Regions from separate parts of the Bradyrhizobium sp. AZCC 1588 genome, predicted to be linked through region 2. Evidence: riboswitches for the same ligand, from Rfam matches in the RefSeq annotation. Region 2 holds a riboswitch; each other region holds the start of a gene.
What was found. A riboswitch is a leader RNA that binds a small molecule or an ion and turns the genes downstream of it on or off. The one in region 2 is predicted to bind cobalamin.

Region 1 (3,272 bases), 4.6 Mb from region 2:
CGGCGTTGATGCCGGCCTTGATATAGGCCGGAAAGTACTCGCCGTAGCGCTCGGCCATCTCGGCCTGCGACGCGCTCGTCGGCGTATCATGCACGAAAGACAGCACCTCGGTGCGCAGCTTGTCGAGCAAGAGCCGCGCGCTGACATAGGCGTAGTTCGGCTCCTGCTCCACCAGCGTGCGCGCGGCCATCACCGACGCCAGCGCCAGTTCGTCCTCGCTGATGCCATCATAGAGATTGCGCTGCGTCTCGGCGAGCACCGCCGTGGCGCCGACGCCCTCGAGGCCAGTGCAGGCTTCTTCGATGATCAGCGTCAGCCGCGCGATGTCGAGGGGGACCTGCGCGCCGCTGGCCAGCGTGACACGTAACGAGGGCTTCCCCGATGGCTGGGCGGCCTTGGCCACGTCCTGTCCGGCACGCTGGCGCGTGCGTTCCTCGCGATAGAGCACATAGGCGCGCGCGACCTTGTGATGCTCGCTGCGCATCAGGGCAAGTTCAACCTGGTCCTGCACGTCCTCGATATGAAAGGTGCGGCCCTCGCTCATCCGGCGCGACAGCGCGCCGACGACTTCGGCGGTCAGTTGCTCGACGATTTCATGCACGCGGCGGGAGGCCGCCGCGCCATGTCCCTCGACCGCGAGAAACGCCTTGGTCATCGCCACCGAAATCTTGCTCGCGTCGAATTTCGAAACCGTGCCGTTGCGGCGAATCACCTGCATCGGCGGCTGCGCTTCCGAGGCGGCAAGCGATTCGGGACGCAGTCGGATGAATGGAGCGGCGTTGGCTTCGCGATCGAGAGAGAGTGACATCAAGAGACCCCGTGATGGTGTTGGGGCCGGATGTCTGAAGACGCTACAGCTTTAGCCCACGCGAAAACGCGGGCACGAATCTGCAAGCGCCGCCGGGACACCCCGCCCGTGGACGTTTTCTTCGGTGTCGCGGCAGGTCTCCTGGCTCGCAGGTCGCCGTTGTTCCCGTGTCTTCCCAATGCGATGCCGCATCAGTGACGTAAGATTCGGGAGCAACTCACTGCTTACAGTTGCGGGGGCAGCGCCGGATTTTCGCGCTTTCGCGCGATCACCGGCTTCCCTCTTAGCCACCATGTGTTGGGCCATGGCGGACCGTGACGGCTATATCTCGTGTTATTCGGATGCGGCTGTCAATGGGGCGAGCGGGCGATGTGCAAGAATTTCGGCGACGGAACCCTATGGCTGTGAACAACGATCACAACGCACCGGTGAATGTCGTCGAGTTGACGTGCCTGCCGCGTTGCCGATAAGTGGACCCGTCGTGGTTCTTCGGGAGACGTTCTTCCGAAGCTAAGAGGGAAGCCGGTGCGGCCGAAAAGCCAAAGCCGGAGCTGCCCCCGCAACTGTAAGCAGCGAGCCGCTGTCCAACAAAGTCACTGAGACCTCGCAAGGTTTCGGGAAGGCCGGACAGCAGCATTGACCCGCGAGCCAGGAGACCTGCCTCGACAACATACACGTCCTCGGGCGGGGTGTCCCGGTGGTGCGGTTGCGATTTTCCGCGCGCGCTCTGCCGTCCGCGAAAAATCCAGACGTGTCACTTCGGCCTTTGCCCCCAACTTTTGGGGTTAAGCCATGTCTTCTTCCAAAGCTACGTCTTCTTCCACCATCTCCACTTCTTCACTTTCCGTTGCCTCCCTCGGCACGCCGCGCATCGGTCCGCGCCGCGAGCTGAAATTCGCGCTGGAGAGTTTCTGGTCGGGCGCAACCGACGAGAAGGCGCTGATCGAAACCGGCGTCGGCCTTCGCGCCGCCAACTGGGCGCGCCAGAAAAAGCTCGGCGTCAGCGTGATCCCGTCGAACGATTTCTCGTTCTACGACCAGGTGCTCGACACATCAGTGATGATAGGCGCAATCCCGGAGATCTATCGCTGGAACGGCGGGCCGGTCTCGCTTGCGACTTACTTCGCGATGGCCCGCGGCGCGCAAGGCAAGGCGCATGAGGCGAGCTGCGGCCATGCCCATCACGGACATGGCGCCACGCACGGCGTGCCGGCGCTCGAGATGACAAAATGGTTCGACACCAACTACCACTACATGGTGCCCGAACTGGCGAAGGATCAGCAGTTCACTCTCGCCTCGCGCAAGCCGATCGAGGAATACGAGGAAGCCAAGGCGCTGGGCTATCAAACCCGCCCCGTGCTGGTCGGCCCCGTCACGTTTCTCAAACTCGCCAAGAGCAAGGATGCCGGTTTCAATCCGCTGTCCCTGCTTGATCGCTTGATGCCGGTTTACGTCGAGGTTCTCCGCGAACTTGCCTACCGGGGCGCGGAATGGGTGCAGATCGACGAGCCGTGTCTGGTGCTCGACCTCGACATCGTCGCCCAGCAGGCGCTGCATTATGCCTATGCGGAGATCGCGAGCGCCGTACCGCAGCTCAGGATCATGCTGACGACCTATTTTGGCGGGCTCGGCGCCAACCGCGACACCGCGCTATCCCTGCCCGTCGCCGGCCTGCATCTCGACCTCGTGCGCGCGCCGGAGCAGATCGACGAGCTTGCCGGCTTCCCTGATGACCGCGTGCTGTCGCTCGGAATCATCGATGGCCGTAACATCTGGCGCGCGGATTTGAGCCGGCTTCTCGACCGGCTCGAGCCCGTGATCGCCAAACTTGGCAAGCATCGCGTGCAGATCGCCCCCTCCTGTTCGCTGCTGCATGTCCCTATCGATCTGGCACTGGAGACCGGGCTCGATCCCGAAATCAAGAGCTGGCTGGCGTTTTCGATACAAAAGCTCGAAGAACTGGCCACGCTCGGAACGGCACTCGCCGATGACCGCAGAGCAGTCGAAGCCAGCCTGAAGGCATCGGATCAGGCGGCGACCTCCCGCAAGGCGTCGCCGCGCATTCACGATGCGAAGGTAGCGGCACGCGTTGCCAGCATCGATGAACCGATGCGCTTCCGCGCCAGCATCTTCGCTGAACGCGCCACCGTCCAGCGCGAGCGCTTCAACCTGCCGGCGTTCCCGACCACGACCATCGGCTCGTTCCCGCAAACCGCCGACGTCAGGAACGCCCGCTCCGCGCACGCCAGGGGCGCCCTGACGGATGAAGCCTACAAGCTCTACCTGCAGAACCAGACCGCCCGCACCGTGCGCTGGCAGGAAAATATCGGGCTGGACGTGCTTGTGCATGGCGAATTCGAGCGCAACGACATGGTGCAGTATTTCGGCGAACAGCTGGCGGGCTTTGCCTTCACTACGCACGGCTGGGTGCAATCCTACGGATCGCGCTACGTTCGCCCGCCTG
Region 2 (3,272 bases):
AGGTCGAGCGGCTGGCGCGGCCCTAGCAGGAAGATGTTGTTGGCTGAGACGTCGGCGCCGGTCGCGTACTGGCTGAAGAAGGTCAGCCCCGGGACCGCCTCCCAGGTGTAACCGATGCGCCCCGTCACCGGCGTCCAGGACTTGGAGAAGGGAAAGCCCGCCTTCACCACGCCATTCACATCGGTCGAGTTACGATCGAGCCCGATATGCTCCATGCGCAGGCCACCGACCAGCGCGAATGTCCGCGTGATCTTCAGGCGATCCTCGAACGACAGCGATTCATTGTCAATCCGCGCCGCCTGTTGCTGCGTCGTCAGCAGGCCGTAGTACCCGCGGGCAGGATCGACCAGCGTGACCTGATCGTGCGGGAAATTGGCGGCCCCCGGTCGGACGAAATCAAGGCCGCTTGCGGCAACTGTTGTCACCAGGCGGTTGTCCATGCCGGCGATGTTCGTATCCCAGGTCAGGTCGGTGAAGTTGCCGGCGAGCTTCTGGCTGTGCGCCACGTAGAAGCGTTCCCGGTCGACCAGGTTCACATTGGCATTGAACGCCTCGACCTCGTTGTTGAACCACTCCCGCTCTGCGCCATAGCCGTAGGCCTGGCTCCTCAGCGTCAGGCCGGGCGCGAGCTTGAGCTCGAAGCCGCCGCGCAGCCACACCTCCCTCGCGACATTGCGATTGTCGAGGACGTTGTAGTTGGTGTTGAAGGTGCGATCGTCGATCGTAACCGGGCCGAGGTTCGATCCATTGTAGTTCGAGACGTAGCTTCCCGAGACGATGCCGGTCGTGACATGCGATCCGCTGAAGGCGACCGGGACCAGCGGTACGCCCCAATAGGCCTTGCCGCGATCCTCCCGGTATTCGATCGCGCCCCAGACCTTGAGATTGTCGGAGATGCGGTAGTTGAGCTGACCCGAGATATCCAGCGTCTTGGTGTTGGTATCATCGGCAAAGCCGTTGAGCGAGGAGCGGCTGATGTCGAACCGGTAGTCGAGCCCCTGAACGTTGGTGCTACCGCCGGAGCCATAATAGCTGCGGAACGAGTTCAGCGAGTCATAGGAGAATTGGGCCTCGTTCCGGATCGGCCCGGTGTGTGGCTGCTTGGTGACGAAATTGATCGCGCCGCCGCTGGCCCCCTCGCCCGACAGCAGCGAAGCCGGACCTTTGAGAAACTCCACGGCCTCGAGATTGGCCGTGTCCATGATACGCGACGTCATGTTCTGGGGGCCGATTTTGATGCCGTTGTAGAGCACGTTGATCTGGCTGTTGGTAAAGCCGCGCATCGAGAAGGCCGATGGCTCGGCCGGATTGTCGCCGGACGTCACGCCGACCGCGCCTTGCGCCACTTCCGACACGGTCCGATAGCCCTGCTCGCGGATCGTCTCGGCCGAGATCACCTCCACGGTCGCAGGCACTTCACGCACAGCTAGGCCGAGGCGCGACGCGCTTGCGGCGATGGCGTTCGTGTTGAGCGGTGTCTGCGTCGTATCCCCGGTCGGCTTCGGTGCGGTCGCTGGCGAAGCAGCTCTATTTGCCGCCGCGCGGCGCGCGCCCTGCTCGTCGCGGCCGGACGGCTTGGCCTGCTTGCGCTTCTGGTCGGTGGGCGGAGAAATTTCGACCGGTGGCAATGGCTCGCGGGAGCCCGCCTGTTGCGCGCAGACCGCGGAGATGTCGAAGGCAGCAAAAGAAGAGAGAACGCCGGACGCGAGCAGGAACTTGCGCGGCCGCGCGGCACGGAGACAGGACATGGCTGAGACCTCGGTATGACGTCAGTGGCACGTCACAGCGAACCAGGTCTCAACCTTCGGCCTGTGAGGCCTCAGCTGAAGCCGAATGTCTGTACTCCCCGACCGACATTTTCGCGTGTGACCACGGCTGACGGCAGGTCTCCTGGCTTGCGGGTCGTTACCTTGCGTCGCCTTCCCGGGACCGAGATGCCCAGTGGCGCGTGACGCAAGATTCTCCGCTCACAGTTGCGGGGGCAGCTACGGCATTGAGGAAACCTCCTCGCACCGCATTCCCTTTTCATCCCCGTAAGGGGAAACCGTCGGAACCATCTAGGATTAAGTCGAACGCAGAGTCAATGTGCAGTCGCCGGTGCGACGTTCGTATGGAGCGACGGCCTGCATTGACAACGGCTCAGCCAAAAGTGCTATCGCAGGCATCGCAGTTCAGACATCCCTGGAGACGTTGAATGGAAGGTGAATCCTTCCTCTGGCTGGTCCGGCATGCCGTCGTCGACGGCATCGCAGGGACGATTCACGCTTCGGACGCTCCGGCCGATCTCAGCGACCGGACGCAACTGGACGCGCTGCGACAACATCTCCCGAAGGGCGCTGCGAGCCACGCAAGCCCGTCGCGGCGCACCGTCGATACGGCCCGCGCGCTGGGGCTTGATCCGATCCTGGTGAGCGAACTCCGGGAGCAGGATTTTGGCGACTGGACCGGAAAACGCCATGACGACCTCGCGGCCGCCGGCGGCGAAGGCTACGCAAGATTCTGGAGTGACCCCGCACGTTCGCGGCCGCCGGGCGGCGAGAGCTTTAAAGACCAGATCGTCAGGGTTCAGCGGGGCCTCGGCCAGCTCGCGGCGGGTTCGGCAACCCTTGTCGTCCATTCCGGCACCATCCGCGCCGCGCTGTGCATCGCGCTCGACCTCACGCCAGAGTCCGCCTTGCGCTTCGTGATCGACCCATTGTCCCTCACCCGCATCGACCGACTGTCGATGGGGTGGCGGGTGGTGTCGGTCAATCAGCGCGTTGGCTAAACCGCCGTCATCCGGCTGGACGATCCGGCACATTGGCCTGCGCAAAAGTCGCCATGCCGTTGTGCAGGGCGCATGCAAGCCGCACCAGCGGCAATGCGATCGCGGCACCCGATCCCTCGCCGAGCCTGAGATCCAGACTGACCAGCGGATGTACATTAAGGGCCCCAAGAACCAAGCGGTGTCCCTGCTCCGCCGATTGATGCGAGGGCAGAAGAAAGGGCTGACACGACCGATTGAGACGCACCGCCGTCAAGGCCGCCACCGAGACGATGAAGCCGTCGATCAGGACTGGAATGCGACGCTGCGCGGCCGCGATGATTGCACCGCAAATGGCCGCGATCTCGAGACTGCCGACCGCACACAGGATTCTTTCGGCAGAGGCACCCGTGAGACCATGCCGCGCCAACGCGGCATCGATCAAACGCGCCTTGCGGACCCGGCCGGCGGCATCGACACCTGTGCCACTGCCGGCAACCTCCTCCGCGCTCACGCCGAGCAAGGCCGA
Region 3 (3,272 bases), 4.2 Mb from region 2:
GCCGGGATGAAATGGATCTCGTTCTCGAGGTCCATGTTGTAGATGCTCGATTGCATCTGGAAGCCACCGCTCTTGATGCGGAAGCCGCCCTCGATGTCGTGGGAGGTCTGCGTCTTCAACTCGAAAGTCCCTGGAACGAAGAAGGGGCCGCTGGAGACGCGCTCGTCGACGGTCGGGGTACGGAATGCGCGCGCGGCGCGGCCGAATACCGAGAACACGCTATTGAATCGATGCTCGAGCCCAGCATGCAGCGCGTATTGTGTTTCGTTGCTGTCCAACGGAGAGGCCGCTGGGCTGCAATTGAAGAACATGGCGCAACCGGGCGCATTGGGATCAAACCGATCCCGGGCACTCAGGCTGGTGTTTTGAATCCTGGCGCCATAGGAGAAATCCGTCGTCGGCAACAGACCGACGGTTTGCTGCCAATAGCCCGCCACCGTCTGTTGCGACAGATCGTAGATGTGGGTAGGCGGAAGGCCTTTGAACGCCCCGCGTTCCTGGTTGAACGTCGCATCGTAATAATCGATGCCGGTCAGGATCTGTGAGGGCATCCCGAGGATCGAGTTCTTGACGCTCAGTCGCGGCGTGATCGACCAGGTCTGCAGTGCCGCATCGTTATAGGTCGAGGAGAAGCTCGGCAGCGGCGACGCAAACGGTACCGCACCGAAGAAACCGCTTTGCGTGTCCTTCTTCCGAAAGCCGCCGTCGACGATGAGGTCGACGCCGTTCATGATCGTCTTGGTAAAGCCGGTGGTTGCGCTGGCGCCCTGCTGATTGCCGTAGTCGAACGGCGTATTGGTGCCCCTGCGATCAGTGACGAGTTGATTGAGTCCGATTGAGGGATCGACGGTGCGTCCGCCCGGGAAGCCGAGCTTCTGGTCGTCACCGGTCACTGTAAGGAAGGCCTTGAGGTCCGGTGTGGTATAATTGAGATTGCCGACCCCGTTGCGCTGGTCGAGGGCGTTGTTGACCCGGTAACCATCAGACTTGATGGCGTTGCCATAGAAGGACGTCGACCAAGGTCCGTAGTTGGTCGCGGTCGAAATGTTCGCAAGCCGCTGGTTGAACGAGCCGACGCCGGCTTCGCTGCGAATCGCGACAGGCGGGCCGCCGGCGCCGTCCTTCAGGACGATGTTGACGACGCCGCCGACCGCGTTGTCGCCGTAGAGCACCGCGCCGCTGTTGCCACGGGTGATTTCGATCCGTTCGATCGAATTGAGCGGAATGGTCGAAAGATCGACGCCGGCCATATCGATATCGTTGAGCCTGCGGCCATTGATCAGGACGAGGCTATTGGCCGTCGCGAAGGCGCCGAAGCCGCGGAGGTCGACGGACGTCTTGGCGCCGTTCACACCGCCGTAAAGGCTGGTCAATTGCACGCCCGGCACCTGCGCGATGATGTCGGGCAAGGTCTGCGCCGGCGAATGCGCAATGTCGTCCGCGGTAATGACGGTTGCGGACGTGCCGACGATGCCGGAGAACTGCCGTCCGCCGCCTGCGCCTTGCGGGGCCCTTTGCGATGCGACGTTCGAGCCGGTCCCCGCCGCAGGTCGCGTGCCGGTCGACGGTGCAGCCGCGGGCACGATGCGGCGCGAGGTCGATGGTTCATCATAGGTCGGCTTGGCGCGGGTCCGGTTCGGGTCGGTAGGCGAAGTTACCTCGATCGGCGGCAATGGCTCCGGCGTCTGCGCGTGCGCGCCGGAAATGCCGAGCGACACGATGGGAACGAGAAAACTGGAAGCGAGCCAAAAGCGGCGGCGCCTTGCGGCTCTGTTGGTGAAAGACATGACTTGGACCTCGGTATGACGTCAGTGGCACGTCACAGCGAACCAAGTCTCACCATGTGCTTTGAGCAGCTCTGGTGAAGCTAATGTCTGTACTCCCCGACCGACATCTTCGCGTGTGACCACGGCTGACGGCAGGTCTCCTGGCTCGCGGGTCGTTACCCCATCGTCGCCTTCCCAGGACCGAGATGCCCAGTGGCTTATGACGAAGGATTCGCCGCTTACAGTTGCGGGGGCAGCCGCGGAATTGGGGGATTTCCCCGCACCGCATTCCCTTTTGATCCCCAAACGGGAACCGTCGGGAACTATGGTAGAAGTTTGTCAAAGTCCGAGTCAATGCGCCCCGGGGCGTCCGGCGATCCTCACTGGACGAGTGCGCTATTTTTGCCGCATGAGCACGCCTGCCCGCCGTCTGTACCGGGGCGGGTAAACCTGCTTTAGGACGATCGATGAGTGTTGAGGCCGTAACCCTGACCAATGAGGAAGCCGCGCGCCGGCGGATCGGCGCGACCGCGGCGCTTGCCGCCCTCGTTGCGCTCTTGATGCTGATCTCGCTCGGCATCGGGCCGGTGCGGCTGTCGCCGCTTGCGGTGGCGGAAGCGCTGTTCGGCGGCGGCAGCGAGGTGGCGCAGGTCATCGTGCGGGAAATCCGCCTGCCGCGCACGCTGCTGGCGCTCGCAATCGGTGCCATTCTCGGGCTGTCAGGCGCGTCGCTGCAGGGTTTGCTCCGCAATCCGCTGGCTTCGCCCTCGCTGTTCGGCGCGCCGCAATCGGCCGCGTTCGGCGCAGTGCTGGTGATCGCGCTCGGGCTGGCCGACGTGCGCTCCTATGCGCTCCCGGTCGCGGCGATCGTTGCGGCATTCGCTTCGGTGTTCGTGCTGCTCTCGATCGCCGGCCGCAATGCGGGTTTGCTGATCCTCATTCTGTCGGGACTGGCGATTTCGAGCTTTGCGGGCGCTGCCACCGCGCTGGTGATGAACCTCTCCAGCAATCCCTTCGTGGTGCTGGAGATCGCATTCTGGCTGCTCGGCTCGCTGGAGGACCGCAGCTTTCAGCATGTGATGCTGGCGTTTCCCTTCATCATTGCCGGCGCGCTGATGCTGTTCAGCCAGCGCCATGCCTTTCGGGCGCTGAGCCTGGGCGAGGAAACCGCGCAGAGCCTCGGCGTCGATGTCGGGCGCTTACGGTTATTCGTGATTTCGGGCGTCGCGCTCGGTGTCGGCGGCGCGGTCGCCGTCACCGGCACCATCGGTTTCATCGGCCTGGTCGCGCCGCATCTGATGCGGCCGTTGATCGGCCACGATCCCGGGCGGCTGTTGGTGCCGAGCGCACTCGCAGGCTCGGCGCTATTGCTAGCTGCCGATATTGCGGTGCGCATCATTCCCTCGACGTCGGACATCAAGGTCGGCGTGCTGACCTCGATCATCGGCGTGCCGTTCTTCCTCTATCTGATCATGCGCGAACGCCGCGCGCTCGGCGGAGGCGTCG

Region 1: linked by a shared signal. The riboswitch ahead of metE (5-methyltetrahydropteroyltriglutamate--homocysteine S-methyltransferase) and the one ahead of V1277_RS31625 (TonB-dependent receptor) in region 2 are both predicted to bind cobalamin.
Region 3: linked by a shared signal. The riboswitch ahead of V1277_RS12230 (TonB-dependent receptor) and the one ahead of V1277_RS31625 (TonB-dependent receptor) in region 2 are both predicted to bind cobalamin.

Annotation. Positions count from the first base shown of each region.
Region 1 is NZ_JAZHSC010000001.1:2,146,557-2,149,828, forward strand. It holds gene V1277_RS10030 (ribonucleoside-diphosphate reductase subunit alpha) at 1-808, opposite strand, end outside; cobalamin riboswitch at 923-1,140, opposite strand; cobalamin riboswitch at 1,274-1,487, shown strand; gene metE (5-methyltetrahydropteroyltriglutamate--homocysteine S-methyltransferase) at 1,601-3,272, shown strand, end outside.
Region 2 is NZ_JAZHSC010000001.1:6,779,426-6,782,697, forward strand. It holds gene V1277_RS31625 (TonB-dependent receptor) at 1-1,748, opposite strand, end outside; cobalamin riboswitch at 1,864-2,064, opposite strand; gene V1277_RS31630 (histidine phosphatase family protein) at 2,195-2,767, shown strand; gene cobT (nicotinate-nucleotide--dimethylbenzimidazole phosphoribosyltransferase) at 2,775-3,272, opposite strand, start outside.
Region 3 is NZ_JAZHSC010000001.1:2,604,628-2,607,899, reverse strand. It holds gene V1277_RS12230 (TonB-dependent receptor) at 1-1,787, opposite strand, end outside; cobalamin riboswitch at 1,901-2,099, opposite strand; gene V1277_RS12225 (FecCD family ABC transporter permease) at 2,234-3,272, shown strand, end outside.